DNA from 3 places in the Kitasatospora sp. NPDC051853 genome. Region 1 is predicted to be linked to each of the others. Evidence: predicted binding sites of a transcription regulator. Region 1 holds the regulator's gene; each other region holds the start of a gene.
The links. Region 1 encodes HrcA, which represses chaperone genes, less so after heat shock. Its sites were predicted from a motif close to TTNGCACTCNGNNNNNCNGAGTGCNAA; they were not measured.

Region 1 (3,255 bases):
GTCCTCGGTGGGGATGGCGGAGATCTGGCCGGTGACCTTGGTGAGGGCGGAGGCCAGTGCGCTGGGCCGGCCGGTGAGTTGGGCGGCGGCGCGGTCGGCGGCCAGTTCGCGGTAGCGGGAGAGCATCCGGGTGAGCAGGAAGCTGGCCGCGTAGACGACCATGCTGACCAGCGGGACGACGATCATCGCGACGGCCGCGTTGCCGTCCCGGCTGCCGCGCCCGTTCAGGAAGCCGCCGTAGAGCGCGATCCGGGTGATCACCCCGGCCAGCACGCCGAGGAAGCCGGCGACGGTCATCACGGCGACGTCCCGGTGGGCGACGTGCGAGAGCTCGTGGGCGAGCACGCCCTCCAGCTCCTCGGGCTCCAGCCGCCGCATCAGGCCGGTGGTGACGCAGACCACCGCGTTCTGCGGGTTGCGGCCGGTGGCGAAGGCGTTGGGCATGTCGGTGTCGGTGACCGCCACCCGGGGTTTGGGCATGTCGGCCAGGGCGCAGAGCCGGTCGACGGCGCCGTGCAGCTGCGGGTACTCCTCGGGGGTGACCTCGCGGGCGCCCATGGCGCGCTGGGTGATCCGGTCGCTGAACCAGAACTGCGCCACGAAGAGCCCGCCGGAGATCAGCACCACCAGCGGCCAGGCCCCGCGCAGCAGCACGATCAGCACTCCGGTGAAGCCCACGTACAGCAGCCCGATGACGAACATGGTGGCGACCATCCGGCCCGTCAGACCGCGGTCCGGGGCGAAGCGGGTGTGCCGTGCTGATGACATGTCTGCTCCTTTTGTCCCGGTACATCCGCTTTCGATGCTGCCACTCCGGGACGGCCCCCGGGGTGAGGCCCAACTGACGGAGCAACGAGGATCACCTGAGCGCCCCGTTCCTGCCGTCACCCGTGGGCCTTACACTGGCTGGTACTGCCCTGGCACTCTGACCGTCTGAGTGCCAGCAGGCCTGGCCGAGAGGGAGGTGGGTGCCATGTACGGCGAGCGGCCGTTGGACGACCGCAAGCTCGCGGTGCTGCGCGCCATCGTCCAGGACTACGTCGGGACGGAGGAGCCGGTCGGCTCCAAGGCCTTGGTCGAGCGGCACAACCTTGGCGTCTCCCCGGCCACCGTGCGCAACGACATGGCGGCCCTGGAGGAGGACGGCTACATCCACCAGCCGCACACCAGCGCCGGCCGGATCCCCACCGACAAGGGGTACCGGCTGTTCGTGGACCGGCTGGCCGAGATCAAGCCGATGAGCTCCCCGGAGCGCCGGGCCATCCGGCACTTCCTGGACGGCGCGGTGGACCTGGACGACACGGTGGCCCGCACGGTCCGGCTGCTGGCGCAGCTGACCAGGCAGGTCGCGGTGGTCCAGTACCCCTCGCTGAGCCGTTCGACGGTCCGTCACGTCGAGCTGGTGGCACTGGCCCCGGCCAAGGTGATGCTGGTCCTGATCACCAACACCGGCCGGGTCGAGCAGCGGATGGTGGACTGCCCGGGCGCGGTCGGCGAGACGGTCCTGGCGGACCTGCGCTCGCGGCTGAACGCCCAGGCCGTGGGCCGCCCGCTGCCGGAGGTCCCGGGCCTGCTGGAGGACCTCCCGTCCACCTTCGAGCCCGCCGACCGGCCGACGGTCTCCACCGTGCTGGCCACCCTGTTCGAGACCCTGGCGGAGCAGAACGAGGAGCGGATCATGCTGGCCGGCACGGCCAACCTGACCCGCTTCGGCCACGACTTCCCGCTCACCATCCAGCCGGTGCTGGAGGCCCTGGAGGAGCAGGTCGTCCTGCTCCGTCTCCTGGGTGAGACGGCGGACGCGGGGATGACGGTCCGGATCGGCCACGAGAACGCGTACGAGGGCCTCAATTCCACCTCGGTGGTCTCGGTCGGTTACGGTTCGGGCGATCAGAGTGTCGCGAAGCTGGGCGTGATCGGACCGACCCGGATGGACTACCCGGGCACAATGGGGGCGGTGCGAGCGGTGGCGAGGTACGTGGGCCAGATCCTGGCCGAGTCGTAGGCGAGTCGTAGGAACAGCTCGAAGAACAGCACTGTTCAGGACCAGTCGCAGCACTTCTAGAGGCGGAACAAGCGGAGCATTTGGTGGCCACGGACTACTACGCGGTACTCGGCGTCCGACGGGATGCGGGGCAGGACGAGATCAAGAAGGCGTTCCGGCGCCTCGCCCGCGAACTGCACCCGGACGTCAACCCGGACCCCAAGACCCAGGAGCGGTTCAAGGAGATCAACGCCGCCTACGAGGTGCTCTCCGACCCGGCCAAGCGCCAGGTCTACGACCTCGGCGGCGACCCGCTCTCGCCCAACGGCGGCGGCGGGGCCGGCGGCTTCGGCGCGGGCGCGGCGGGCTTCGGCTTCTCCGACATCATGGACGCGTTCTTCGGCGCGGCCTCGGGCCAGCGCGGCCCGCGCTCGCGCACCCGGCGCGGCCAGGACGCGATGATCCGGCTGGAGATCACCCTGGAGGAGGCCGCCTTCGGCACCACCAAGGAACTCCAGGTCGACACCGCCGTCACCTGCACCACCTGCAACGGCGAGGGCGCGGCCCCCGGCACCTCGGCGCAGACCTGTGACATGTGCCGCGGCAAGGGCGAGGTCTCCCAGGTCACCCGGTCCTTCCTGGGCCAGGTCATGACCTCCCGCCCCTGCCCGCAGTGCCAGGGCTTCGGCACCGTGGTGCCGACCCCGTGCCCCGAGTGCGCCGGCGACGGCCGGGTCCGCGCCCGCCGCACCCTGACGGTCAAGATCCCGGCCGGTGTGGACAACGGCACCCGGATCCAGCTGGCCGGCGAGGGCGAGGTCGGCCCCGGCGGCGGCCCCGCCGGTGACCTCTACGTCGAGATCGCCGAGACCAGCCACCCGACCTTCCAGCGGCGCGGGGACGACCTGCACTGCACCGTCACCATCCCGATGACGGCCGCCGCGCTCGGCACCCAGGTGCCGCTGCAGACCCTGGACGGCCTGGAGGAGGTCGACATCCGGCCCGGCACCCAGTCCGGCCAGTCGATCCCGCTGCACGGACGGGGCGTCACCCACCTGCGCGGCGGCGGCCGTGGCGACTTGATAGTGCACGTCGAGGTGCAGACGCCGACCAAGCTCGACCCGGAGCAGGAGGAGCTGCTGCGGCGGCTCGCCGTGCTGCGCGGCGAGGAGCGGCCGTCGGGCCAGTTCGCACCGGGCCAGCAGGGCCTGTTCTCCCGCCTGAAGGACGCGTTCAACGGCCGCTGACGGCGGCCCGAAGGAGTAGCACCG
Region 2 (3,255 bases), on a different contig from region 1:
GATCAAGGACGGCACCAGCATCTCGATCATTCCGGCCGTGGCCGGGGGCTGCTGAACCGGCAGACGGCCGACGGGCGCAATCGACGGGCCGCCACCGCGACCGGAACGAATGATTCCGGTCATTCGGTGGCGGCCCGCCGCGCGCCGCGGTGAAATTCCGTCAGGTGGCAGACGGTAGAGTGCGGATTCGGATCGGATGTTTCGAATCCGGCCCGGCGGTACGGCTGGGTCGTGCACGCAGGGCCCGTCCGTCCGTTGAGACGTGGGGCGGTCGCGCTGAGACGGGAACTGACAGGCCAGCGTCAGGAATCTGACGGAGTTTTATCCCGTTAGGTCCGCTATGCCCGGAGCGAATAGCCACTCCCTGAGGCATTCCTCCCGTCACATCCCTTTCGTCACACGGCGAATTCGGCGAAGTTGACCCTGTTGCAGAGGGCGTCTGTCCGGATACATTCAGCGGCGGTCGACGCGTTCGAGTGTTGACCGCGGCTACGCCCAGGGGGGGTTCCCTCGGGCGTGTGCCGGTACAGACCTGGGTCCGCATCCTGTGGACCCGCGAAGGGCCAGCACAGCACAAGGGGAGTTCGGAATGGCTCAGGGCACCGTCAAGTGGTTCAACGCGGAGAAGGGCTACGGCTTCATCGCGGTCGACGGTGGTGCGGACGTGTTCGTCCACTACAGCGCGATCCAGATGGACGGCTACCGCACCCTCGAGGAGGGCCAGCGGGTCGAGTTCGAGATCTCCCAGGGGCAGAAGGGCCCGCAGGCGGACATGGTCCGCGCGGCGGTCTGACCTTCCGCACCTGCGGACCTCGGCTCGGCTTCGGGCTGGCAGTCTCCACGCTTCGCCGGCAGGCCCGTACGACACCACGTCGTACGGGCCTGTCGTCGTCTCCGGCGCGGGTGCGCGTATCACGATTGGGCTTGCACTCGATACCCGAGAGTGCTAATCATTGGCGTTAGCACTCACAGCATGAGAGTGACAACGGACCGGGTCGGTGAGGCCCCCGGGAGCGGTAGGGGACAAGACCCCCGCACACCAGGGCCGTCCGTCGCGGGCGCCCTCCGGTCCGGCGCAGTCGACGTGTCCTGGAGGACCACTTCCGATGGCCAAGATCATCGCTTTTGACGAGGAAGCTCGCCGCGGACTCGAGCGCGGCATGAACCAGCTTGCCGACGCCGTCAAGGTGACGCTGGGCCCCAAGGGCCGCAACGTCGTCCTTGAGAAGAAGTGGGGCGCCCCCACGATCACCAACGACGGTGTCTCCATCGCCAAGGAGATCGAGCTCGAGGACCCGTACGAGAAGATCGGCGCGGAGCTCGTCAAGGAGGTCGCCAAGAAGACCGACGACGTCGCGGGTGACGGCACCACCACCGCCACCGTGCTCGCCCAGGCGCTCGTCCGCGAGGGTCTGCGCAACGTCGCTGCCGGCGCCAACCCGATGGCCCTGAAGCGCGGCATCGAGAAGGCCGTCGCCGCCGTCTCCGACCAGCTGCTGGCCCAGGCCAAGGACGTGGAGACCAAGGAGCAGATCGCCTCCACCGCCTCCATCTCGGCCGCCGACACCCAGATCGGCGAGCTCATCGCCGAGGCCATGGACAAGGTCGGCAAGGAAGGCGTCATCACCGTCGAGGAGAGCAACACCTTCGGTCTGGAGCTCGAGCTCACCGAGGGCATGCGCTTCGACAAGGGCTACATCTCCGCCTACTTCGCCACCGACCTGGAGCGGATGGAGTCCTCCTTCGAGGACCCGTACATCCTGATCGCCAACTCCAAGATCGGCTCGGTCAAGGACCTGCTCCCGCTGCTGGAGAAGGTCATGCAGAGCGGCAAGCCGCTCGTCATCATCGCCGAGGACGTCGAGGGCGAGGCCCTGTCGACCCTGGTCGTGAACAAGATCCGTGGCACCTTCAAGTCCGTTGCCGTCAAGGCCCCGGGCTTCGGTGACCGCCGCAAGGCCATGCTCGGCGACATCGCCATCCTCACTGGTGGCACCGTCATCTCCGAGGAGGTCGGCCTCAAGCTGGAGAACGCCGGTCTCGACCTGCTGGGCACCGCCCGCAAGGTGGTCATCACCAAGGACGAGACCACCATCGTCGACGGTGGCGGCGACAGCGACCAGGTCGCCGGCCGCGTGAACCAGATCCGCGCCGAGATCGAGAACTCCGACTCGGACTACGACCGCGAGAAGCTCCAGGAGCGCCTGGCCAAGCTCGCCGGTGGCGTCGCCGTCATCAAGGCCGGTGCCGCGACCGAGGTCGAGCTCAAGGAGCGCAAGCACCGCATCGAGGACGCCGTCCGCAACGCGAAGGCCGCCGTCGAGGAGGGCATCGTCGCCGGTGGTGGCGTCGCGCTGCTGCAGGCCGGTGTCGCCTTCGACAAGCTGGAGCTGACCGGCGACGAGGCCACCGGTGCCAACATCGTGCGCGTCGCGCTCGAGGCCCCGATCAAGCAGATCGCCACCAACGCCGGCCTCGAGGGTGGCGTCGTCGTGGAGAAGGTCCGCAACCTCGAGTCCGGTTGGGGCCTCAACGCCGCGACCAACGAGTACGTCGACCTGATCGCCGCCGGCATCATCGACCCGGCCAAGGTCACCCGCTCCGCGCTGCAGAACGCCGCCTCCATCGCGGCGCTCTTCCTCACCACCGAGGCCGTCATCGCCGACAAGCCGGAGAAGGCCGCCGCGGCCGCCGGCGGCGGCATGCCGGGCGGTGACATGGACTTCTGATCCTCCCGAGGATCGGTAGTTCCGGAACGTCCGTCAGGGCGGTCTCCCCTCACCGGGGAGGCCGCCCTGCGGCGTTCCACCGCCACGTGGACCGCGGCCCCGGACGGACGGACCCGGCGGAGAGCCGCCCGGTCAGTCGCCCGGTCCGGTTCCTGAGGCGGGTGGGGGAGGGGACAATGGGGGGATGAGTTCTGATGGCATCGAAGGCGCGCTGCACGCCGCGCGGGCGCTGATCCTGGCCGATCTGACGGCGCGTGACGTGGCCGACCCGCAGGTGGTGTCGCTGGTGGAGGAGGTGCTCACCAAGCGGCGGTGGTGGGTGGAGCAGTGGCCGGACGGGGTCGACTACGTGGCCGGGCTGGTGGCGCAGGACGTGCAGGACGCGCTGCTGGAGGGGTACGGGCGGTGGCCGGTCTGCCGGTCGTGCGCGGCCGACGGGGATCCGCACGCGCTGTCGGTGGAGCCGGAGTTGGGCCCGGAGCCGCACTGGGTGTGCGGCAAGGAGGGCGCGGTGGTGGCCCCGGTG
Region 3 (3,255 bases), on a different contig from region 1:
TCGACCGCGGCGCGGGTCGCGGAGATGGCGTCCTCCAGACGGTGCTTGCGCTCCTTGAGCTCGACCTCGGTGGCGGCGCCGACCTTGATCACGCAGACGCCACCGGCCAGCTTGGCCAGGCGCTCCTGCAGCTTCTCGCGGTCCCAGTCCGAGTCGGTGTTGGCGATCTCGGCCTTGATCTGGGCGACGCGGCCCGCGACGGCCTCGGTGTCACCGGCGCCGTCGACGACCGTGGTGTCGTCCTTGGTGATGGTGACGCGGCGGGCGGTGCCCAGCACGTCCAGACCGGCCTGGTCGAGCTTGAGGCCGACCTCCTCGGAGATGACGGTGGCACCGGTCAGGGTGGCCAGGTCACCGAGGATCGCCTTGCGGCGGTCGCCGAAGCCGGGGGCCTTCACCGCGACGGCGTTGAAGGTGCCGCGGATCTTGTTGACGACCAAGGTGGAGAGCGCCTCGCCGTCCACGTCCTCGGCGATGATCAGCAGCGGCTTGGAGGCGCCGCCCTGCAGGATCTTCTCCAGCAGCGGGAGCAGCTCCTGGATGGAGGAGATCTTGCCCTGGTTGATCAGGATGTACGGGTCCTCGAGGACCGCCTCCTGACGCTCCGCGTCGGTGACGAAGTACGGCGACAGGTAGCCCTTGTCGAACTGCATGCCCTCGGTGAAGTCCAGCTCCACGCCGAAGGTGTTCGACTCCTCGACGGTGATGACGCCGTCCTTGCCGACCTTGTCGATCGCCTCGGCGATCAGGTCGCCGACCTGCTGGTCCTGGGCGGACAGGGACGCGACGGCGGCCACGTCCTCCTTGCCCTCGATCTCGCGGGCGATGGAGAGCAGGTGCTCGGAGACGGCGGCGACGGCCTTGTCGATGCCCTTCTTCAGGGCGGCCGGGCCGGCACCGGCGGCGACGTTGCGCAGACCCTCGTTGACCAGGGCCTGGGCCAGGACGGTGGCGGTGGTGGTGCCGTCACCCGCGACGTCGTTGGTCTTGGTGGCCACCTCCTTGACCAGCTGGGCGCCGAGGTTCTCGTACGGGTCGTCCAGCTCGACCTCACGGGCGATGGTGACACCGTCGTTGGTGATGGTCGGCGCGCCGAACTTCTTGTCGATGACGACGTTGCGGCCCTTGGGGCCGATGGTCACCTTCACCGTGTCGGCCAGCTTGTTGACACCGCGCTCGAGCGAGCGGCGGGCGTCCTCGTCGAACTGCAAGATCTTCGCCATGGTTCCGTTTCCTCTGGGGATCTACTGACTGCGGGAGCCAACAACCGCGCCCCGGCCGCTGTCTGACGACACGTGACCGGGGCGGGCTGGAACGACTTACTTCTCGATGATGGCGAGAACGTCGCGGGCCGAGAGAACGAGGTACTCCTCGCCCTGGTACTTCACCTCGGTGCCGCCGTACTTCGAGTACAGGACGATGTCGCCGACCGCGACGTCGAGGGGAAGGCGCTGGCCATCCTCGAAGCGACCCGGGCCGACGGCCAGGACGACGCCCTCCTGGGGCTTCTCCTTGGCGGTGTCCGGGATAACCAGGCCGGAGGCCGTGGTGGTCTCGGCGTCGAGCGGCTGGACCACGATGCGGTCCTCGAGCGGCTTGATGGCAACCTTGCTGCTGGCGGTCACGTCCGAGCTCCCCTTCGGAGATTACGGGGTTGTTCTACAGGTAGGTGGCAATGTGCACGCGCCCGCCGTCGCGGGGGTCGGACACGCTCCATCGCGTTAGCACTCACCCGGTGGGGAGTGCCAGGAACGACCATAGGCGCCGGTTAGCACTCAGTCAACCAGAGTGCCAACGCCGCGCGTGGCGCCCCGCGGCCCCGCAGGGGCCTTCAGGGGCGCGGGGCTCTGCTGATGTGCGGCTCCGCCGCGTGGGCGCGAAGCGAAAGTCGGCCACCCCGGGGGCGCGAGGAACTGCGCGAGGCGGAAGACATACACCTGATCGCCGGCAACGGGCAGCCACCTGCAAGTGAAGCGCCGCACCCGGCACCCGGCGCGCTCCTCCCGCCGCGCGCCCACGCGGCGGAGCCGCACATCAGGCAGAGCCTCGCGCCCCCGGGGTGACCACCAACCCCGCACCGCCGCCACGCGCGTGCCCACCCGGTCGGAGCGGCGAGAATGTCCCCGTGGAGATCGACGCGTTCAAGGCCCTGTTGACCGATCAGGGCCAGGCCCTGCTGGCCGAGTTGCGGGAGTTCAAGCCCGGCGAGGAGCTGGCGCTGGCGACCCGGCTGCGCAAGGAGCACCCGGCGGAGCTGGTGACCGCGGCGCTCGCGCAGGCGGCCCTGCGCCAGCGCGCCCGCGCGAAGTTCGGCCCCGACGCGGACGCCATGTACTTCACCCCCAACGGAGTCGAACAGGCCACCCGCCGCAGCGTCGCCGAGTGGCGCGCGGGCCGCTTCGCGGCCCTCGGCGTCCGCCGCCTCGCGGACCTCTGCTGCGGCATCGGCGGCGACGCGATCGCCCTCGCCCGGGCTGGCGTGCACGTCCTCGCCGTCGACCGCGACCCGCTGACCTGCGCCGTCGCCACCGCCAACGCCGCCGCCCTGGGCCTGACGGACCTGATCGAGGTCCGCGAGGCCGACGTCACCGAGGTGGACGTCACCGGCTACGACGCGGTCTTCACCGATCCGGCCCGCCGGACGGCCCGGGGCCGGGTGTTCGATCCGGAGGCGTACTCGCCGCCGCTCTCCTGGGCGGTCGAGGCGGCCCGCCGCACCCCGTACGGCGCCCTCAAGGTGGCCCCGGGCATCCCGCACGAGCTGGTGCCCGACGGCGCCGAGGCGGAGTGGGTCTCGGACCACGGCGAGGTCAAGGAGGCCGTCCTCTGGTTCGGCACCGGTGCCACCGCCCCGCACCGGGCCACCCTCCTCCCCGGCCCGCACTCCCTGACGGGCGGTCACCTCCCGGACCCGGCGGCGGGCCCGGTCGGCCGGTACCTCTACGAGCCGGACGGTGCGGTGATCCGGGCCCACCAGGTGGCCGAGGTGGCCGAGCAGGTCGAGGGACGGCTGATCGACCCCAAGATCGCCTACCTCACCTCGGACCGTCTGGTGGCCACCCCGTACGCCCACGCCTACGAGCTCAGCGACGTGCTGCCCTACAACGTGAAGAAGCTCAAGGCCCTGCTGAAGGAGCGTCAGGTCGGCACCGTGGTCATCAAGAAGCGCGGTCTCGCCGTCACCCCGGAGGAGCTGCGCAAGCAGCTCAGGCCGAGCGGCCCGAACGAGCTCACCGTGATCCTCGCCCGGACCGA

Region 2: groL (chaperonin GroEL) is a predicted target of HrcA. The motif match lies at 924-950, and genes of this name have one in related genera.
Region 3: groES (co-chaperone GroES) is a predicted target of HrcA. The motif match lies at 1,769-1,795, and genes of this name have one in related genera.

What each region holds. Positions count from the first base shown of each region.
Region 1 covers NZ_JBITBY010000002.1:808,500-811,754, reverse strand. The annotation lists gene htpX (zinc metalloprotease HtpX) at 1-768, opposite strand, end outside; gene hrcA (heat-inducible transcriptional repressor HrcA) at 974-2,005, shown strand; gene dnaJ (molecular chaperone DnaJ) at 2,089-3,231, shown strand.
Region 2 covers NZ_JBITBY010000008.1:90,694-93,948, forward strand. The annotation lists gene ACIA8O_RS23115 (MoaD/ThiS family protein) at 1-55, shown strand, start outside; gene ACIA8O_RS23120 (cold-shock protein) at 590-793, shown strand; gene groL (chaperonin GroEL) at 1,107-2,729, shown strand; gene ACIA8O_RS23130 (hypothetical protein) at 2,914-3,255, shown strand, end outside.
Region 3 covers NZ_JBITBY010000010.1:210,805-214,059, forward strand. The annotation lists gene groL (chaperonin GroEL) at 1-1,223, opposite strand, end outside; gene groES (co-chaperone GroES) at 1,320-1,625, opposite strand; gene ACIA8O_RS28005 (methyltransferase domain-containing protein) at 2,126-3,255, shown strand, end outside.